3 regions of the Chitinophaga nivalis genome follow, and region 2 is predicted to be linked to each of the others. Evidence: riboswitches for the same ligand, from Rfam matches in the RefSeq annotation. Region 2 holds a riboswitch; each other region holds the start of a gene.
The links. Region 2 has a riboswitch for cobalamin ahead of OL444_RS13575 (TonB-dependent receptor). Riboswitches for the same ligand answer to the same signal wherever they lie in the genome.

Region 1: linked by a shared signal. The riboswitch ahead of OL444_RS12040 (acyl-CoA thioesterase) and the one ahead of OL444_RS13575 (TonB-dependent receptor) in region 2 are both predicted to bind cobalamin.
Region 3: linked by a shared signal. The riboswitch ahead of metE (5-methyltetrahydropteroyltriglutamate--homocysteine S-methyltransferase) and the one ahead of OL444_RS13575 (TonB-dependent receptor) in region 2 are both predicted to bind cobalamin.

The regions. Positions count from the first base shown of each region.
Region 1 covers NZ_JAPDNR010000001.1:2,938,839-2,945,312, forward strand. Annotated here, with positions in the region: gene OL444_RS12030 (amidohydrolase family protein) at 1-1,525, opposite strand, end outside; gene OL444_RS12035 (glycoside hydrolase) at 2,146-3,651, shown strand; cobalamin riboswitch at 3,752-3,940, shown strand; gene OL444_RS12040 (acyl-CoA thioesterase) at 4,264-4,647, shown strand; gene OL444_RS12045 (PepSY-associated TM helix domain-containing protein) at 5,192-6,415, shown strand.
Region 2 covers NZ_JAPDNR010000001.1:3,305,077-3,311,550, forward strand. Annotated here, with positions in the region: gene OL444_RS13555 (DinB family protein) at 1-40, opposite strand, end outside; gene OL444_RS13560 (AraC family transcriptional regulator) at 153-1,028, shown strand; gene OL444_RS13565 (alpha/beta hydrolase) at 1,136-2,032, shown strand; gene OL444_RS13570 (nuclear transport factor 2 family protein) at 2,109-2,558, opposite strand; cobalamin riboswitch at 2,691-2,897, shown strand; gene OL444_RS13575 (TonB-dependent receptor) at 3,011-5,080, shown strand; gene OL444_RS13580 (YncE family protein) at 5,077-6,231, shown strand; gene OL444_RS13585 (PKD-like domain-containing protein) at 6,256-6,474, shown strand, end outside.
Region 3 covers NZ_JAPDNR010000001.1:2,994,203-3,000,676, reverse strand. Annotated here, with positions in the region: gene OL444_RS12250 (cysteine-rich CWC family protein) at 3-257, opposite strand; gene metE (5-methyltetrahydropteroyltriglutamate--homocysteine S-methyltransferase) at 332-2,635, opposite strand; cobalamin riboswitch at 2,813-2,997, opposite strand; gene OL444_RS12240 (TonB-dependent siderophore receptor) at 3,430-5,754, shown strand; gene OL444_RS12235 (DUF4198 domain-containing protein) at 5,772-6,474, shown strand, end outside.

The DNA.
Region 1 (6,474 bases), 370 kb from region 2:
CATGGGCAATGAGTATATCCTGTGGCGTGGGTACGGTTTCCCAGCCATAGCCTGTGAAGGGATAATATAATTTACCCAATACCGGCAGTGGAGGTGTAGGCGTAGTGGGCGTAGCCGGTTGTCCGTTGTCCGGTTGAATAATATAGCGGTTGCCCTGTATCCAGTTCTGCAACAGGCGTGTATTTTCCTGAAACAGCGGACCGGAAGTAATGAGGAAGTTCGCCAGTTTGCCAGGCTCCAGACTACCTACCTGGTCATATGCCTGGAGCAGGGTAGCGGGTGTTTTGGTAAGTGCTTCCAGGGCCTTTTGTTCACTGAGTCCATAGGCGATGGCTTTGCGCAGATTGGCCTGAAACTGAGGGAGGTTGCTGCTGCCATCTGCCGTGAGGCAGAAAGGTATGCGTGCTTTCTCGAAGGCACCGGGTTGTGTGGGTGCCAGCTCCCAGTGTTTAAGGTCGGTAAGGGTGAGCAGGCGCGCATCCGCAACGCTGTTGAGATCAAAGGCGGCGGGGAAGTTGAGCGGCAGAATGAAAGTAGCTTTCGTAGCCGCCATTTCAGGTATGCGCTGGTATTCATTACCGCCCCCTTTGATAATGTATTGTACGCCAAATTCGTCGCCGATTTTATCTGCGCGGAGTACATTCCATTTATCATCAGTGGCAAATATCTGCGGCAGCTGCTGCAACTGATTCCAGGCTTGCAGGCTCAGGTTAACGCCTTCTCCCGGCGGCCGGGAAGCATACCATTTAGCATCCAGGTAGGTTTGTCGTAACAAGGCTACGCTGCCCATGAAGGAATAGGGATAGTTCTGCAAAGAACTGCCTTTATCCAGGGAATAGGCGGCGGCGGCTTTTTCGCGGAGCATGACTTTATGCTCGCGGTCATTGGCGAGGGTAACGAGAGCCGCACTGCCGCGGGCAATACCATCGGGTCGTTGGGTGAGTACGGTGCCAAAACCGGCACTTCTTAAAGTGGCAGCCTGGCTGTTGTTGACCTGGAATAAAGCGGCTGCATTGACTTCACTCTGGATCGCCTGGTTCCAGTTGTAGGCGCCTTTTTTGTTGGACAGGAACTGAGGCAGCTGGGCGAATACATTGGTGACCCTGCGTGCCGGTGGTGCTGCATCCTGGCCATAGTTGCTGTAGATGTCTATGAGGGAAGGGTAGATGTATTTCCCCTGGCAGTCTACCACTACCGCATCTGCGGGAATCGTAGCCGCTGCGGCTACCTGCGTGATTTTTCCTTCGCGGATCACGAGGGTGGCATCCGGGAGGGTGTTCTGCGCATCTTTTACAATGGTCGCATGGGTGAAGGCATAACATCCTTCCCGTGGTGAGGCGACACCATTGACCGGAAAAGTAGTTTGTGCCTGGGCATAGTGAATGGCAGATAAAAAAGACAGGCATAACGGTAACGCATATCTTTTCAGTAAGGTACCGGCCATGCCGGTGCGGATGGGAGAGGCAGTAAGCGGGCTTCCGGCGGGCTTTTCTGTACGCGTGTTTAAGAATAAGAAGCTTGTCATGTCATGTGGTTTTAACGAAACTCATCGTGTAGGTTATGCAGATATTTGACTATCGCGTTTCAAGGATAATGACACGAAGCAGATGGCTGACCCCTATCTTTTCTGATAACAATAATTTCTATGCTCAGGCGTTCATCGTCAACGTTATACCCGCTAATTCATTGGGTAGCTATTGCAAAAAATATGGTAATTGTTATGAGTGGTAACCACCCGTTTTATGCAGGCATAAACGGTTGTTCTATCCATACCCGAATACAGGATAACAAGTGCCGGTGTATTTTTTTTCTTCTTAAGAAAAACATAAAAAGGATAAATGGAAAAGGTGGCTTTTTAGAAAAGGGGTGATTTTTTTTGCGTGGTGATATGTATTACAAATAACATTTTGTAAATTAAAGTGCTGGCTGCCTGTGAGAGACGAGAGAAACCCGGACGGGTATTTCGGGTACTATTGTATTAATAAATTTTAAACTTATTATTAACCCAGCTATACTCCGGGAAAAATCCGGAAATTGGATCCCGATAAGTATATATCAATCAGTGAACAAGTACGGTGAACAAGATATCCTGTAAACACAAACCCGTTTATACTATCCTTTAATCTATAAACACATCAGTAAACAATGAAGCATCAATGGAAGCAATCCGGCATTGCTATAGCTATGCTATTGGCTGTTAGCGCCTGTTCCAAACCAGTACAGGATACTGTAAACAAAGACGATAACCGGGCCGTACATGCCGGTACCGCACTGGCGCAGCAAGCAGCGGGTGTTACCCTCGACTGGGATAAAACCTATCAGCGGATGGAAGGTTTTGGTACTTTCGGTGGACGTATCATGCCATTTTTTGAATCGGCCAACCGCGACACAGTGATGGAGCGGCTCTTCGGCAACAGCGGGTTGCAGCTGTCTATTATACGCAGCAAGGTATTGCATACTTTCCCTTTTGATGCACAAACAGGTAAGGTCACCATTCTGCCAGCCGGCGCGGATATCAACATGGATCCCAACAGCGCTGCCTACAAAAATCTCAGCGAAGATGCACGCGAACAGGTAGGGCAATTGTGGATATTGAAGAAAGTAAAAGAAAGATATAATGTACCGGTAGCTATTGCCAGTGCCTGGACACCGCCGTTGTATATGAAAACCAATGCGGTGATCAATGCGAAATGGTTCAATGGGCTTAACTTCAACTGCTGCTCTTCCAACTTCGCCAAATACCTGGCGGGTTTTGTAAAAGCGTATCAGCAACAGGGTATCGACTTCTACGCGATCTCTCCTACCAACGAACCGGAGAACGTTGTATCTGACTGGGATGCTTCTTACTGGGACAGCAAACACCTGGGTGAATTTATTACCAACAACCTGCGGCCTGCCTTACAGGCGAATGGACTCCAAACAAAAATCATCGCTTCTGAAAATGCAGCGTGGGGTACTGCACAGGGCTTTTTATCCGGTATAGATGCCAGTCAGGTAGATATCTTTGCCGGACATGGTTATCCGGAAATCGTAGATCTGCCGGGACTGATGATCTCTAAAAAGCCCCGCTACAACCAACGTCCTGCACCCTGGACTTTCAACACACAGGGTAAGTCTATCTGGCTCACAGAAATCAGCGACGATAATGGTATCTATGATAACAGCATGACGGAAGGACTGGCCTTTGCGACCAGCATGCATAAATTCCTGGCAGAGTGTAATGTGAATGCTTTTGTTTACTGGCTGGGAATGCTGGCTATCCGTAACAATGAATCACTCATTGGTACAACGGCTGATGGTAAACTGGAATATCCTAAAACATACGATGTAATGGGACAATACTCCCGCTTTATCCATCCGGGTTATGTACGTATCGGTGTTAGCAACAGCAACGCCAATGTGCAGATGTCGGCTTACAAAGAGCCGCAGACCGGTAACTTCACCGTGGTGATGACCAATACCACCGGAGATGCTGTGAATTGCCACCTGCAGCTGAAAGGTTTCCGTGCAGGTTCCTTAACTTCCTATCTGACGGCAGAAGGAGCTGCCCGCTGGGCACAGGGTACACCGCAGGCTGCCAACGCAGATGGTACCATCGATGTGGTAGCGCCTCCGCGCAGCGTAATTACCTTCACCGGCAAACAGCAATAACCACGATTTTTTATATAGTACGCAACGGCCCGAAGTGCATATAGTAATTCACTGTATGCACTTCGGGCCGTTGCGTAATGTTTTAATGTGTATATTTGTGCCACTCTTTACAGATAAAGGTTGCTTTTGCCGCGCAAAAGCATTAAAAGGGAACCATGTGTAAATCATGGGCTGTCCCGCAACTGTAAGCAGCTACCCGATTTTATTCCTCCATGTTCATTGTCCGAGAGGATGAGAAGAACGAATAAAATGCTGCGAGCCAGGATACCTGCCTTATTTGTTTTTTGACAATGCTTTCGTGGACTGAAGCGGTGTCAATGCACAGGATAATAGTGACGCCTGGTTGTATACTACAGCCGTCACGTAAATGCTGACAGATGATACCTATCTGTTGGTATGCCTTCCTTCATTGATACTTCCACATGAAACACTGTCCCTGACTGAATGATAATCGGGTAGCCACATGGCCTGCCGGTGACGATTGGCAGTTGCCCTGACGGTTTGTATATCATTCAGCAAAACTATTGCGGAAAAGCGTATAGGCTTTTCCGTTAATACCTGCTGTATAGCAGGATAAAATATTATTTATTCGTTTATCAAACCATCGGAAACATGACAATAGAAGAACGTATCCAGGCATCAGAAACACGCATTTTCAAAGCGATCTTCCCGGAAAGCACCAACCATTATGATACCATGTTTGGTGGTACTGCGATGTACCTGATGGATGAAGTAGCCTTTATTACCGCTACCCGCTTTACCCGTAAAAAAGTAGTCACCGTTTCATCTGACCGGATTGATTTTACCAAGCCAATTCCTGCCGGTACCATCATTGAGCTGATTGGCAGAGTAACCAAGGTAGGCAATACCAGTCTGAAAGTATCGGTAGAGATTTTTATTGAAGAGATGTATTCGGATGTGAGAGAGCTGGCGATCTCCGGAACGTTCACCTTTGTGGCCATTGATGACCAGAAAAAACCTGTGAAAGTCCTATAACCCGGGGCTGCGTTTAATAGCGCATCCCTTTTATTTGCAATTCCCTATCAGGCCGGTTTTCCGCCCTGCTGACCAGCAGCAGCGGAATCCGGCCCGGAATTGAATCCGTTAAAACCCCCTGATAGATCCCTTTCACGATAAGTTGAAGCGCCTGTAACCAGCACCACCCCTACATCAATGCGGAAAATATATCCCATTCCGCACGCTAAAAATTTCCCGATATCGAAAATGATTCCGTGAATATTCAAATACTTTTGTGCACTGATCACCGGATGAAAACCGGTGCTTCATCTGCGGGAAGTATTACTGCAACGTGAAATCAGGAAATAAACGATACCGGATATTCCTGCCTGTTCCCTGAGTATAGCCAATCGCGTTATCCGTAAAGTATTATTATAATATCATTCAAAAAAATGCATACGAAGAAAAAACGACTGATAAACAATTATTACACCCTTGCCCTGTTGCCAGGTAGTGCTAATAAGATAGCCGGCATCTGTGAGATAACTGTTTCCTACGTTTTTACTGCTAAAATGAAATACTGATGAAAAAACCAAAACCAGCACATAAACCCGGTTCCCGGTCCTTATTCTATCGTATTTCTGCCTGGCTGCACCTTTGGCTGGGACTGATATCAGGTATCATCGTTGTGATCATCTGTATCACCGGCTGCATTTGGGTATTTAATGAAGAAATTACCGGTATCCTCGAACCACGTACCGTGGTGGCTACACAGCCAGGTAAAGCTGTGATATCTCCCTCCCGTATTATGGAAATTGTGGATAAGGAGTACCCTGGTAAAAAGCCGGGCTATATGCTTTACCGCGAAGGCCGGGCGATTGAAACCAATGTCGGTAGCAGAAGAGGTGGATCTTCCCTGAAAATAAATCCCTATACCGGCGAAGTAATCAGCAAAGAAACCCGTAAGCCGGGTGAAGCGGACTTTTTCCGCTGGATACTCAACGGACACCGCTTCCTGTGGCTGCCATATAAAATAGGCCGTCCTATCATCAATTACAGTACCCTGATATGTGTTATTACCCTGATCAGCGGTCTGGTATTATGGTGGCCTAAAAAATGGAATAAAAATACCCGCGAACAAAGCTTTAAAATCAAGTGGGGCGCCAGTTTCAAACGGGTGAACTACGACCTGCACAATGTACTGGGTTTCTACGGATTGCTGGTATTGCTGGCCATTGGTATGACAGGTATGGTGTGGGGATTGGACTGGTGGAGTAAAGGAGTGTATTGGACCACTACCGGTGGTAAATCAATATCTAAAGATAGTCGGCCGGTTTCCGATACGCTGCAGGCCCCTCATAAAAAATACACCCCGGCACAGTCTATGGACCTGGCGTGGGACAAGGTAGCAGAGAAGCATCCGGCTTCCAGCGGCTTTTATATGAGTTTCCCGGATTCGGCGGATGCTGCCAGCGTGATTACGGTAATAGTATATCCCAGTAAAGGACAATATTACAATCATGAGCGTTATGCGTTTGATCAGTATACCCTTGCGGAACTGAAAGGAGATGAAGTGCCTTATGCGCAAGCCGGCTTTGGAGACAAACTGCGACGCATGAACTACGATATCCATGTGGGTAGCATACTGGGATTACCCGGAAAATTTGCCGCCTTCTTTGCCAGCCTTATCGGTGCTACCCTGCCGATAACCGGTTTCCTGGTATGGTGGGGCAAACGGAAAAAGAAGAAGAAACCTGTAGCTGTAAAAACAAAAGCTGCTGTTGCACGCCCTGTACCACAGGTGTAATGCCAGCTGCCTGAAAACAGGCTATCCGTTGAAAAAAGTATAGAACAATCACCTGTAGC
Region 2 (6,474 bases):
CTTCATGTTCGAATTCGCCTGTAAGGTATTGCAATATCATAAAGTGGTTTTAGCTAAAGTTAAATAATTAAATGGTACGAATAGCCGGGGAGGTGGTTCCGTTTTGATGTCCCACCAATGATTTATGTTTGTTGGATAATTGTATGCATGCCATGATTCCAACTTATAAGATGGAAGACTTTCCTTCCCATAAAACACTGGCGCATTTTTTTCGATTGGAACGATTTGAGGACCTGTCGTGGCCAAAAGATTTGCAATGGCCGCACAAACATGATTTTTATGAAATCATCTGGGTCACGGAGGGAACCTTTACACATACTATCGATTATCACGATATCTTTATTCAAACAGGTACACTGCTAATCACTGCTCCTGGTCAGATTCACCTGTTGCATACACCGGAAAAGGTAAAAGGTTATAGTATCGCTTTCACCGAGCAATTCCTGCTGGCACATCATACACAGGAATCTGTTTTTGAACTTACTTTTCTGGAGGATAGCTTCACTAAACCATATCTATGTTTAGACGAAAGCATGCAACAGGAGTTGCGTGCGATTATTGATCCGCTGACAGCAGAGCTGGACCGGCCAGTGAAAGTGCCTTTAATCATCAATGGCTTACTGTTTGTTTTACTGAATCGTATTCAGCGATTCATGCACAATGATCCCGTAGCATTGAAAGACACTTTTCAGGTGGTCTTGCTTAAAAGGTTTAAGAAACTGATAGCGCAACATTATAGGGAAGCGACGCCGTTAACCTTTTATGCAGATAAGCTGCATATATCTGCCAATTATCTCAATAAAATTGTCCGGCAGTTAACGGGTAAGACGGCAGGGGAGATGATCCGCGATCGGGGCCTGATAGAGGCAAAACGGATGTTGGTTTATTGTAACCTGCCAATCGGTGATATTAGCGATCAGCTGGGGTTTAAGGACTTTTCTTATTTCTCCCGTCAGTTTAAAAAACAGGAAGGCGTATCGCCCGCTGCATATCGTAAACGCATGCACGAAAAATATCTGAACAGGTAACCTTGATATTTTGGAATGAAAAGTACCAATGTTGGCCGGTTATTTTCTAACAGGCAGGGTGGTTGTCATCCGAGATTTGCTGTTATAAATACTAAAACAATAACAGTATGAAAGAAGGTTTGAAAATCGCCAGGGATTACTTTAAGAAGCACCTGGATCTGCATGCACCCATCGTTGAACTACGTATTGCCGCAGCTAAAATGTATGCCACCTTACCTGTGGCTGCTGATATTATTTATGAAACCGTATCCGTCGGAAATCTAACCGGTGAATGGACGATGGCCCCCGGTGCCAGCGATACCCATGTGCTGTACTATATACATGGTGGTGCATTTCTGATTGGCAGCCCGGCAACACATCGGGGAGAAATCAGTGAACTGGGGAGAGCGGGGAAAATGAAAACCTTCGCCCTGGATTACCGATTAGCACCTGAGCATCCGTTTCCGCAACCCCTGGAAGATATATTTGAGGGATATCTATGGTTGCTGGAGCAAGGATATAAGGCCGAAAATATTATTATTGGCGGCGATTCTGCGGGAGGCAATGCGACTATCAATGTATTGCTTTTCGCGCGGGACAGAGGCGTACCAATGCCAGCCGGCGGTATCCTGATATCTCCATGGATAGACTTAGGACAAAGTGGCGCCACCTACAGAACCAGAGAAGGCATAGATCCGATTGTAAGCCGTAGCGTGATTGAAAGACAGGCTGCCGCGTATTTGGGCGGCGCTCATCCGGAGCTGCCGGTGGCTTCCCCTGTTTATGCAGCTGTTCATGGTATCGCGCCGGTGTATGTGATCGTGGGAGAAGCAGAGGAGATGTTGAGTGAAGCCCTGACGTTTACACACAATGCAGCTATGGCAGGCGTACATGTAAGGTTGGAAGTCTGGCCCCGGATGATCCATAACTTTCCCTTGTGGCATGCGCTGTTGCCGGAAGGAAAAGAGGCTATAAAAAAAGCAGGGGAGTTTATGATGGCTTTAACCGGAGGTAGATCCTGTTGATCAGGTGCCGGTAATACAAATGAAGCAAAGGTCCGTATGCCGGATCATCAGGCATACGGACCTTTACGGTATACGATTACTTATGCTGCGAGCTATCATTATATTGCCAAAGCACATTAATAATTTTCCAGGTTCCATTCAACTTAACAAGGTGCATATAGTCGATCCAGTCATCTGCGATCAGTTTAAGGGACGCTGTTCTGTCTGAAACATCCAGCAGTTTCACTTCTTTCTTAGGTACAGGTGGAAATTTATCTTTGTTCCTATTGTAGCTTTCTGCCAGTAGTACCATAGATTCGGTAGATGTTTCCCGGAGATAATCTTTGTTGGTGGCTTTATCTTTCCAAAATGTACGCTTCACCATCCTGGGGTGTAATGCCCTTTCCATCTGCGCCGGATTCGGTGTATGCTGTGATTCGATATAATCGAGTGCGGCTTGTTTGATGGCGATGCTATCTTGTTTTGTCTGACTAAAACACCAGGTGCCTGATAGCAATAATAATGTGAAAATATAGAAGGATTTCATACCTATAAATATAGGTATGGAAGACTGGCATGCAACAGATATTGTGTTAAGCGGCTTAAAATATGGTTGTATATGCCTGCTACGCTTTTCATATATATTTTAACTTCTTCCTTCTTTATCAATTATTTGTCGTAATATTACGCCGCAATTGGTTTTTAACATAAATTTCACAATGTTAGAATTAATAGGGAATCAGGTGGAAATCCTGAGCAGTCCCGCTACTGTAAGTTCTATTACAACACTTTGACATCTACTCGCCACTGTTTTTAGTGAATAAAAATGGGAAGGCCGTCTAAAGTGAGAACAAGCCAGGAGACCTGCCAATGCAGCTAAATTTTTTAAAGCTTTCGAGGATGAGGCTTTGAATACAACTTGCACTGAAATTATTTCGGGGTCTTTTGTTTTCGTATGTCATCTGGTAGGCTATCAGACAAATCCAACTATTAACCTGTATGTCAAACGCATTAAAAACGTTGCCAATAACGTTTTTAGCATTTATTTGCACCAACCTGTACGGACAGCAAACCTATCGCAACACTACACCAGTGGATACCGGTAAGGTGAAGACTTTACGGGGAGTTACTATTTATACATCTGTATATAAAGAAGTGATTCCTTCGCAAAAACTATCCGGCGATAACTTAAAAAGTTTAAACAGTTTTTCTGTAGCAGATGCCATACGCTATTTCGCAGGTGTGCAGGTAAAGGATTATGGCGGAATAGGCGGACTGAAAACTGTGGATATGCGCAGTATGGGGACTAACCATATGGGCGTATTCTACGATGGTATTCAGTTAGGTAACGCACAAAACGGACAGATAGATCTGGGAAAGTTTTCAATGGATAACATTGAATCCATCTCTATGTACAATGGTCAGAAAAGTGAAATTTTTCAACCAGCAAGAGATTACGGATCTTCCGGTAGTATCTATCTGCGGAGCAGAAAGCCGGTCTTCGATTCTGCCAAAAACACCAACTTCAAGGGCGTTTTAAAAACAGGTTCGTTTGATTTAATCAATCCCTCCGTATTACTGGAGCGGAAGTTGAATAAAAATATAAACTATTCCATCAGCAGTGAATATATCAGGTCTTCCGGTCGTTACCCGTTCCGGTATAAAAGAGTATTCCCTGAATCCGGGGACGTGGCCTGGGATACCACTGCTATCAGACATAATGGAGATATCAATGCGTGGAGGCTGGAAGGTGGATTATATGGTAATATCAATCGGGGGGTATGGAATGCCAAAGCGTACTTCTATGATTCGGAAAGAGGTATACCAGGGGCTATCGTCAATAATGTCTGGAAACGTGCGCAAAGACAATGGGACCGGAACTTCTTCCTGCAGGGCTCTTTTCAAAAAAATGTTGTCTGTGGGTACGATATCCAGGTGAATGCAAAGTATGCCAACGATTATATGCGCTACCTGAATCCGGATCCGGATTTAATGCATATAGATAATAGTTTTCATCAGCAGGAGTGGTATGGTTCCATTGCCAACAAGTATAGTGTGTCGAAAAAGATTGATATCAATTTGTCGACGGACTTCCAGTATAATACGTTGCGTTCTGATCTGGCTGGTTTTGTATTCCCGAAGAGATTTACTTCCCTGGTAGCATTGGCCGGAGCAGGAGAATTTGGGAAGTTGAAAATGCAGGCCAGCGTGTTGGGTACGTTTGTCAATGAGCGGGTTGTCAAAGGAAATACGCCGGTAGGCAATGCTGCCGTTGCCGCCCCATCCAAACAGGAAGTGACACCAGCTGTTTTTCTCTCCTATAAACCCTTTTCCCGCGCGGATTTTAATATAAGGGCCTTTTACAAGAATATTTTCCGGATGCCTACTTTTAATGATTTGTATTACACGGATATTGGTAATATCAATCTGGAGCCGGAGTATACACATCAATATAACCTGGGTTTTGCCTACCGTAAAAACCGCATCGGTTCCGTTTTAACGGAGTGGCAGCTACAAACTGATTTTTACTACAACCAGGTTACCAATAAAATAGTCGCCGTTCCCAAGGGCAGCGGTATGTATCGCTGGATGATGATGAATCTGGGAGATGTAGAAATAAAAGGTGTGGATGTTGTATCAGACCTGGCCTTTTCTTTTCCGGCAGGTATTTTACTGAATATAAGAACAGCTTATACCTATCAGCAGGCACAGGATTTTACGGGAAGAAAAAGTACAGCGCTGAAAGAGATCACCTATGGCGGACAAATTCCCTATATCCCCTGGCATAGTGGTTCATTCATCTCCAGTGTACAGTATAAATCCTGGCGACTGAACTACAGCTTTATTTACGTGGGAGAACGTTACCATAATTCAGCGAATATACCGGAGAACTATGAGCAGCCCTGGTATACACACGATCTCTCTGCTTCTAAAAACATACAGTTTAAACGATATCGCTTCCGGATTTCCGGAGAGCTGAACAATGTTTTCAGTCAGGATTATGAAGTGGTATTGAATTACCCGATGCCTAAACGAAATTATAAAATCATTTTATCCGTGGAACTATGAGCAGGCATTCCTTATGCTTTATCGCACTGCTGCTGATTTTTGGGATCTCCTCCTGCAGGAAGGATGTAGCCGTATTCATCAATGATGGCGTCAAGGTAGACTCGGCCGTTAAAAACAATTTTGCCGGCTTTTATCTGCTGAATGAAGGTAATATGGGCAGTAATAAAAGTACACTGGACTATTTTGATTTTGCTACCGGTGTATTTCGCAGAAATATTTATGCGGTCATTAATCCCAATGTACCGAAGGAATTGGGCGATGTAGGAAACGACATCGCTATTTATGGTAACCGGTTGTATGCGGTCATCAATGCTTCCAATAAAGTAGAGGTAATGGAAGCCGGTACTGCGCGCAGAATCGGGCAGATTGGCATTCCCAATTGCCGCTATATAAAATTCGATAAGGGATTTGCCTATATCACTTCCTATGCCGGACCTATTGAAATTAATCCGGATTATAAGCAAAAAGGATATGTAGCTAAAGTCGATACTGCCACGCTTACCATCGTTGGTAAATGTATTGTTGGCTACCAGCCCGACGGTATCGAAATAACCAATGGTAAAATCTACGTAGCTAATTCCGGCGGTTATATGGGGGCGGGCAATACCGAGAAATATGAACGAACGGTATCCGTGATTGATGTAGCCACCTTTAAAGAAGAAAGACGGATCGATGTGGATTATAATCTCCACCACGTAAAAGCCGATAAGCGCGGGGATCTGTGGGTAACATCCCGGGGAGATTATAAACAGCTTCCTTCCAGGCTTTATTTTATAGATAAAGAAAAACAGCAGGTAACGGATGTATTGCCTGTTGCGGTGAGTAACTACTATCTGGACGGAGACTCCCTATATATATACAGTACGGCGTGGAGTCATATTACCCATTCCAATGTGATTACCTATGGTATTGTAAATACCCTTACACACCAGTTGGTCAGCCGTGCCTTTATCACAGATGGAACCGATAAGGAAATAGAAATTCCCTATGGTATTATGGTACATCCGGACACCAAAGATATCTATGTCACAGATGCGGGTAACTATGTATCACCCGGATTATTGTACTGTTTTACGAAAGCGGGTAAAAAGAAGTGGAGTGTACGTACCGGTGATATACCAGCTCATTTTGTACTGTTACCTAAACCATAAAAATACTATCTAAAGAAATAAAATATGCGTAACAACCTTTTTCTAAAGTTGCTGATTGTCGTTGTTTTTCTTATTGGTGCCTGTAAAAAAGACTCGTATGAGGCGCCCGCTATTTCCGGTATGACAGGAGATACGATTGTATTAAACATTGGCGAGAAAACGATTCTGGCGCCCAATATTACCAGTGTTGGCGATAACAGTTATACCTGGATGGTGAATGGCAAGGAAGTATCCTCCGGTCAG
Region 3 (6,474 bases), 310 kb from region 2:
GGTTAACCGGATTTATTTTTATTAAATAATAAGGCAGATATCCTGTAGAGTTTTCTTTTAAACAACTCTTTGTGCCAGGCGGCTTTCATTTCTTTGAGGCAGTTGGCACACAGACAATCGGTGTACTGTTCCTGGATATAATTACGTTCCTCTGTGCTCAGGGTTACCGCACTACACTGGCAGATCAGTATGGAACCAACCTTACATTCAAAACCGCTGTTACATCGCGGACAATGTTTCCTTTCGTGTTCACACATAATCGTGGAAATAAACCCGGCTACCGGTGGGTACCGGTTGCCGGGCGGGAAATAATACATTACAAAGATGCAGACTACTGCCGCAACTCTTTCGCTGCCGCTACCATTTCTACCAGTGCTTTGCGGGTTTCTTCCCACTGACGGGTTTTAAGTCCGCAGTCCGGATTTACCCACAGCTGTTCTGCCGGGATAACTGCCTGGGCCTTTTTCATCAAGGCTACCATTTCCGTTTTGGATGGTACACGGGGAGAATGGATATCATATACACCAGGGCCGATTTCATTCGGATATTTAAAATCGGCGAAAGCATCCAGCAGTTCCATCTGGGAACGGGAACACTCGATCGTGATCACGTCTGCATCCATATCAGCAATGTGCTGAATGATATCATTGAACTCAGAATAACACATGTGTGTGTGGATCTGGGTTTCATCTTTCACACCACTGGCGGCAATACGGAAAGCGCGCACGGCCCATTCCAGGTATTCCTGCCAGTTTTCCCGACGTAGTGGCAAACCTTCCCGGATAGCTGGTTCATCGATCTGAATCACGCGGATACCGGCTTTTTCCAGATCCACCACTTCGTTACGGATGGCCAGGGCTATCTGTGTACAGGTTTCGCTTCTGGGCTGGTCATTTCTGACGAAGCTCCATTGCAGAATCGTCACCGGACCGGTCAGCATACCTTTCACCAGTTGCGGGGTGAGCGACTGCGCGTACTGCGTCCACTTCACGGTCATAGGCGCCGGACGGGATACATCACCGTAAATAACCGGTGGTTTCACACAGCGGCTGCCATAGCTTTGTACCCAGCCATTGCGAGTGAAGGCAAAGCCATCGAGCTGCTCGCCAAAATATTCCACCATGTCGTTGCGCTCAAATTCACCATGTACCAGTACGTCGATGCCCACTTCTTCCTGCCAACGGATGGTATCGGCAGTTTCTTTCGCGATCAGCTCATCGTATTGCTGCTGGCTCAGTTCCTGCTTTTTCAGCTTCGCACGCCAGCTTCTTACTTCTTTCGTTTGCGGGAAAGAGCCGATGGTCGTAGTCGGGAACTTCGGCAACTGTAAAGCTTCCTGCTGTTTGATTTTACGGGTAGCAAAAATAGCATGACGACGACTATCATTGTCTGTAATGCCCGCTACCTGTGCTTTTACCGCAGGGTTATGGATAATGGCCGATGTTTTACGGTTGGCATTAGCCCGGATGTTCTCCTGCAGCTTGCGTTCCATATGTTCAATATCTTTTCCGGTGGCGAGGTTTGCCAGCGTTACCACTTCCGTAATTTTTTGTTTGGCGTAGGCCATCCACTGTTTGATTCCCGGTTGCAGGGTTTCCTCATCTGTTTCCAGATCCAGGTCGCACGGTACGTGTAACAGGGAGCAGGAAGGCGCCATCCAGAGTCTGTCTTTGCCAATCGCATCTGCTGCTTTGGTGATCAGGGCCAGCGACTGCCGGAAGTCATTCTTCCAGATGTTGCGGCCATCCACTACGCCCAGGGAGAGCTGCAGGGTGGCTGGCAGTGCAGCTGCCAGGATATCATCCAGCTGGGAAGGGCAACGAACCAGGTCGAGGTGCAGGGTTTGTACCGGCAGCTGTAATACGGTAGCCAGGTTTTCACCGTAGCATTCAAAATAGCTGGCCAGGATAATATGCAGTTGCGGGAATCGTTGGTGCAGCTGCTGGTAGGCCTGGGTGAATGCCGCCCTTTCTTTTTCACCAAGATTCAATGACAGGCAAGGTTCATCCAGTTGTACGTGGGTGGCGCCGGCCTGTTGCAGTAAGCCTAATACTTCTTCGTATACGGGCAACAGTTTTTCCAGCAGGGATATTCTATGAAATCCGGCAGCTTTTTCTTTACCTAACAAGAGGAAGGATACGGGTCCGATGATCACCGGTTTGGCCGCAATACCATTTTCTTTCGCTTCGGTAAATTCACGGATCACCTTATCGGAGTATAAGGTGAACTGCTGATCTGCTTTAAATTCGGGTACAATATAGTGGTAGTTGGTATCAAACCATTTGGTCATTTCCATGGCCGTTACATCGTAGCCTTCGCGTTGATAGCCTCTAGCCATCGCAAACAGCAAATCGATGTTGTTCAGTTGTTTCCGTTCAATCAGTGGTTGGTATCTTTCCGGGATCGCGCCTGTCATCAAAGCGGTATCCAATACCTGATCGTAGAACGAGAAGTCATTGCAGGGAATGAGGTCGATGCCTGCTTCCTGTTGCAATTGCCAGTTATGCAGCCGGATGTTTTTACCTTCCTGCAATAATGCCGCCAATGGCAGTTTGTCGGCCCAGTAAAGTTCTGAGGCTTTTTTGAGTTCACGCTGGCTGCCAATCCGCGGGTAGCCTAAGTTGTGCGTTTGCATTGCTTTGGGTGCTTTTAAAATGAGGAAACAATTAAAAGCTCTTTAGCACTTCGCAATGCGCCGTAAAGTGAAGAAAGAAGAAGTGAGAACGGGATGTACACAGTAAAGCCCGGGAAATACCATGGGTATACTGCGTTTGTACATCAGCCTGACTATCTGCTTCAATCCACGAAAGCATTGTCAAATACGGACCAGGCAGGTCTCCTGACTTGTAACATTTTTACCGTCCTTCCCGCTATGATGCAGTGGACAACGAGGGTAAAAACTTGTAGCGTTACTTACAGTTGCGGGACAGTTTGTGATTTTCACACAATTCCCTATTAACCCTGGTTTACCCAGGGACCTTTTCCGCTTGATGAAGAAGTAAATAAAGAACCTTGCGGTGAATGTACAATAATTTGATATCAAACAAACTTTTATTACCTGCCAGCTGTTTATGTTGCTTAATAGCCCGAAAAATAAAAGGTTGTTTTATCCGTAAAATGTACACCTTACTACTGATCTTGTCATGCACAGTTATACGCACTGCGATGACGGCGCATGCAATTGACAACAGTAAGTTATAAAACAGATAATACGCGGCTTCGGGTTATATAATACACCTGTTTTTTTTATGTGTGAGAACATCTATCATTATTTTTCCTGATTAGGTAAATCATTTTCCCATATCCATAAATTATCCACCAACGGGTCGTTTAGTTTTGATGCCTAAAAAACCGATGAAGCTTTGTTTTAATTGTGGGATAGCCACTATCAAAAAAGTCTTCTTAACTACCTTAATACTGATAACAATTGTGGGTAATGCAAATGCGGGAGAGATTTTGTCGGCTATTAAAGGAAAAGTTTCGACTTCCGACGGCAGTCCTGCCGCCTTTGTAACTGTGCGTATTAAAAACTCCAATCATGGCGCCTTAACAGATCAACAGGGTGAATTTGTTATTAAAAGAATTAAGCCAGGCCGCTACACCCTGGAGATATCCTTCCTGGGTTATGAAAACATGACACAGGAAGTAGTGGTGGAAACAGATAAAATCACCCAGCTATCACTGCAGCTGCACACCTCCGAACAGCAGATGAAAGAAATTATCATCACCGGTAATAAGCATAATAAATACAACATCAACGAAGTATCCAATTCCCTGCGCTTACAATCTCCCCTCGTAGAGATTCCCCAAAACATCCAGGTAGTCACCAATGAAGTGCTGGCCGATCAACAGATATTTGACATACAGGAAGGGGTAACCCGCAACGTAAGCGGTGCACAACGTATTGGCCACTGGGACCTCTACGCCAACATCCAGGTACGTGGCTCCCAGATCACCCCCTTCCGCAATGGCATGAACGTACAAATCAGTCCCTGGAGCCCGCTCGCGGAAGATATGAGCATGGTAGACCGGGTAGAATTTGTGAAAGGCCCGGCAGGGTTTATGTTATCCAACGGAGAACCCGGCGGCCTCTATAACATCGTTACTAAAAAACCTTCCGGTATAGAAAAGGGAGAAGTAACCCTTACCCTCGGCAGCTTCGAAACTTACAGAGCCACCGCTGATGTAGACGGCAAGCTATCCAAAAACGGTAAGCTGCTGTACCGCATCAATGTAATGGGACAACTGAAAGGTTCTCACCGCGACTTTGAATTCAACAACCGCTATTCCGTTGTACCGGTACTCAAATATCTGATAGACGAACAAACCAGCGTGACCCTCGAATACAGTCATCAGTTCCTGCAACTGAATGCCATTGGCAGTAACTACGCCTTTTCCAAACGGAAATACGCCGACCTGCCCCGCAATTTTACAACAGCAGAACCCAACTTCGCACCTACGAACATCCAGGATAAAAGCCTCCTCGCCATATTTGAACACCAGTTCAATCACCGCTGGAAACTGACTGCCCAGGCAGCCTATTTCCATTATCAACAGGAAGGACAAAGTATGTGGCCTACTGCTTTTGCTGCCAACAACGACAGCTTACTGCAGCGGAATATCAATATCTGGGATGCCCTCGGTACCAATAGAACCGGACAGGTATTCATCACAGGTAAAATGAACACCGGAACAGTAGTCCACAACATCCTGGCAGGAGTAGATCTGAAAAACAGCAGCTACTTTGCAGACTGGGGTCAGGCTGCACCGCTGGGCGATGCCTCCTTTAATATCTATCAGCCCCAATATGGCCATGTAAAATTGCCTACCTGGGATCGTTCCCGCAACATCCGGGAGAGAGGCGTACAATACAATTATGGCTACAACGGATTTTACCTGCAGGATGAACTGGGCTTCTTCGACAACCAGCTCCGTATTACCCTCGCCGGCCGGTATACCATCAATACCTATAAGAATCCCTACAGCGGGAATAACAAAGACGAAATGTTTACGCCACGTGCCGGCGTCAGTTATTCTTTCGATAAAAATACCGCCGTCTATTTTATATATGATAAGTACTTCCTGCAAAATCCCGGCATGGACTGGCAGAAAAAGAGTTTCAAACCACTTACCGGCTACAACGTAGAAGCAGGGTTCAAAAGAGATTGGTTAGGCGGTAAATGGAATTCTACCCTGGCTGTTTACAGGATCATCAAAAACAATATGCTGGTTACCGATTTTGAACATCCGGATCCCCGGACGAATCAGTTTATCTACAGCCGCCAAACCGGCAAGCAGACTATTCGTGGCGTGGAACTGGATGTAAAAGGAGAGATTATACCGCACCTGCATGCGATGGTTAACTATGCCTATACAGATGCAGCGATATCGGCAGACAGCGATCCTAAATTAGTCGGCAACAAAGTACCTGGTACTGCCACGCATATACAAAATACCTGGCTCAGTTACCAACTGGATAACGGCGTATGTAAAGGCCTGCGGGCAGCCATCGGCTATCAATATGTAGCCGGCCGGGTAGCGGGGCTGATCTCCGACAAGAGTGAAAACTCACTGCCGGATTACTTCCGCCTGGATGGTAGTCTGGGCTATGCTTTCAACAAATTCGACGTAAACCTACTGGTGAATAATCTGTTAGATGCGTACCTGTATTCAGGTGCTCCTTCCGGAGGCCTCTTCTACTGGCAAGCGGAACCCGGCCGTAATGTAAGGTTCAGCGTAGGTTATAAATTCTGACACTTAAAACAACAATCATGATAAAACCCGTTAAACAATTCTTCTTATCTGTTGGCCTGTTATTATGCTGCCACAGCCTGTTTGCCCATGCCCTTTGGATGGAAACTACTACTACCGGTAAAGTAGGTCAGCCACAACAGGTAAACATCTATCTCGGTGAATATGCCGAGAACCAACGAGACTCCATACAACACTGGTTCAGTAATATGGCTTCCTTTGATCTGTGGCTGGTAAAGCCAGATGGTCAAAAGGAAAAGCTGACCTGTGTTCCCAACGGTAATCACTTTACAGCCACCTTTACACCTGCCGCGGAAGGCGCTCACCTGCTCACCATTGATCATACCGTAAAGCAGGTATATGGCGAAAATAAAATTCATTATTACGCACTGGGACTGGTAAAAGTAAATGGTTCCCTGAAAGGAGCGGAACGCCTGAAAGAGCATATCGACTTTGCGCTGCTTACAGACAACGCGCGGTCCGGTAAGCTGAACCAGGATGCCAAAGTACAGCTGCGTTATAAAAATACGCCTCCCACTGGCGGAGACGTTACCGTACAGGCCCCCACCGGTTGGGCCAAAAAATTCAAAACCAATCCTGCCGGCGACATGTCATTTTCTCCGGCATGGGCTGGCAGATATATGCTGGAAGGTACTTTCCTGCAAAATGAAGCAGGAAAACATGAAGGAAAAGATTTTAAAAACATATGGCATTGTGTTACCT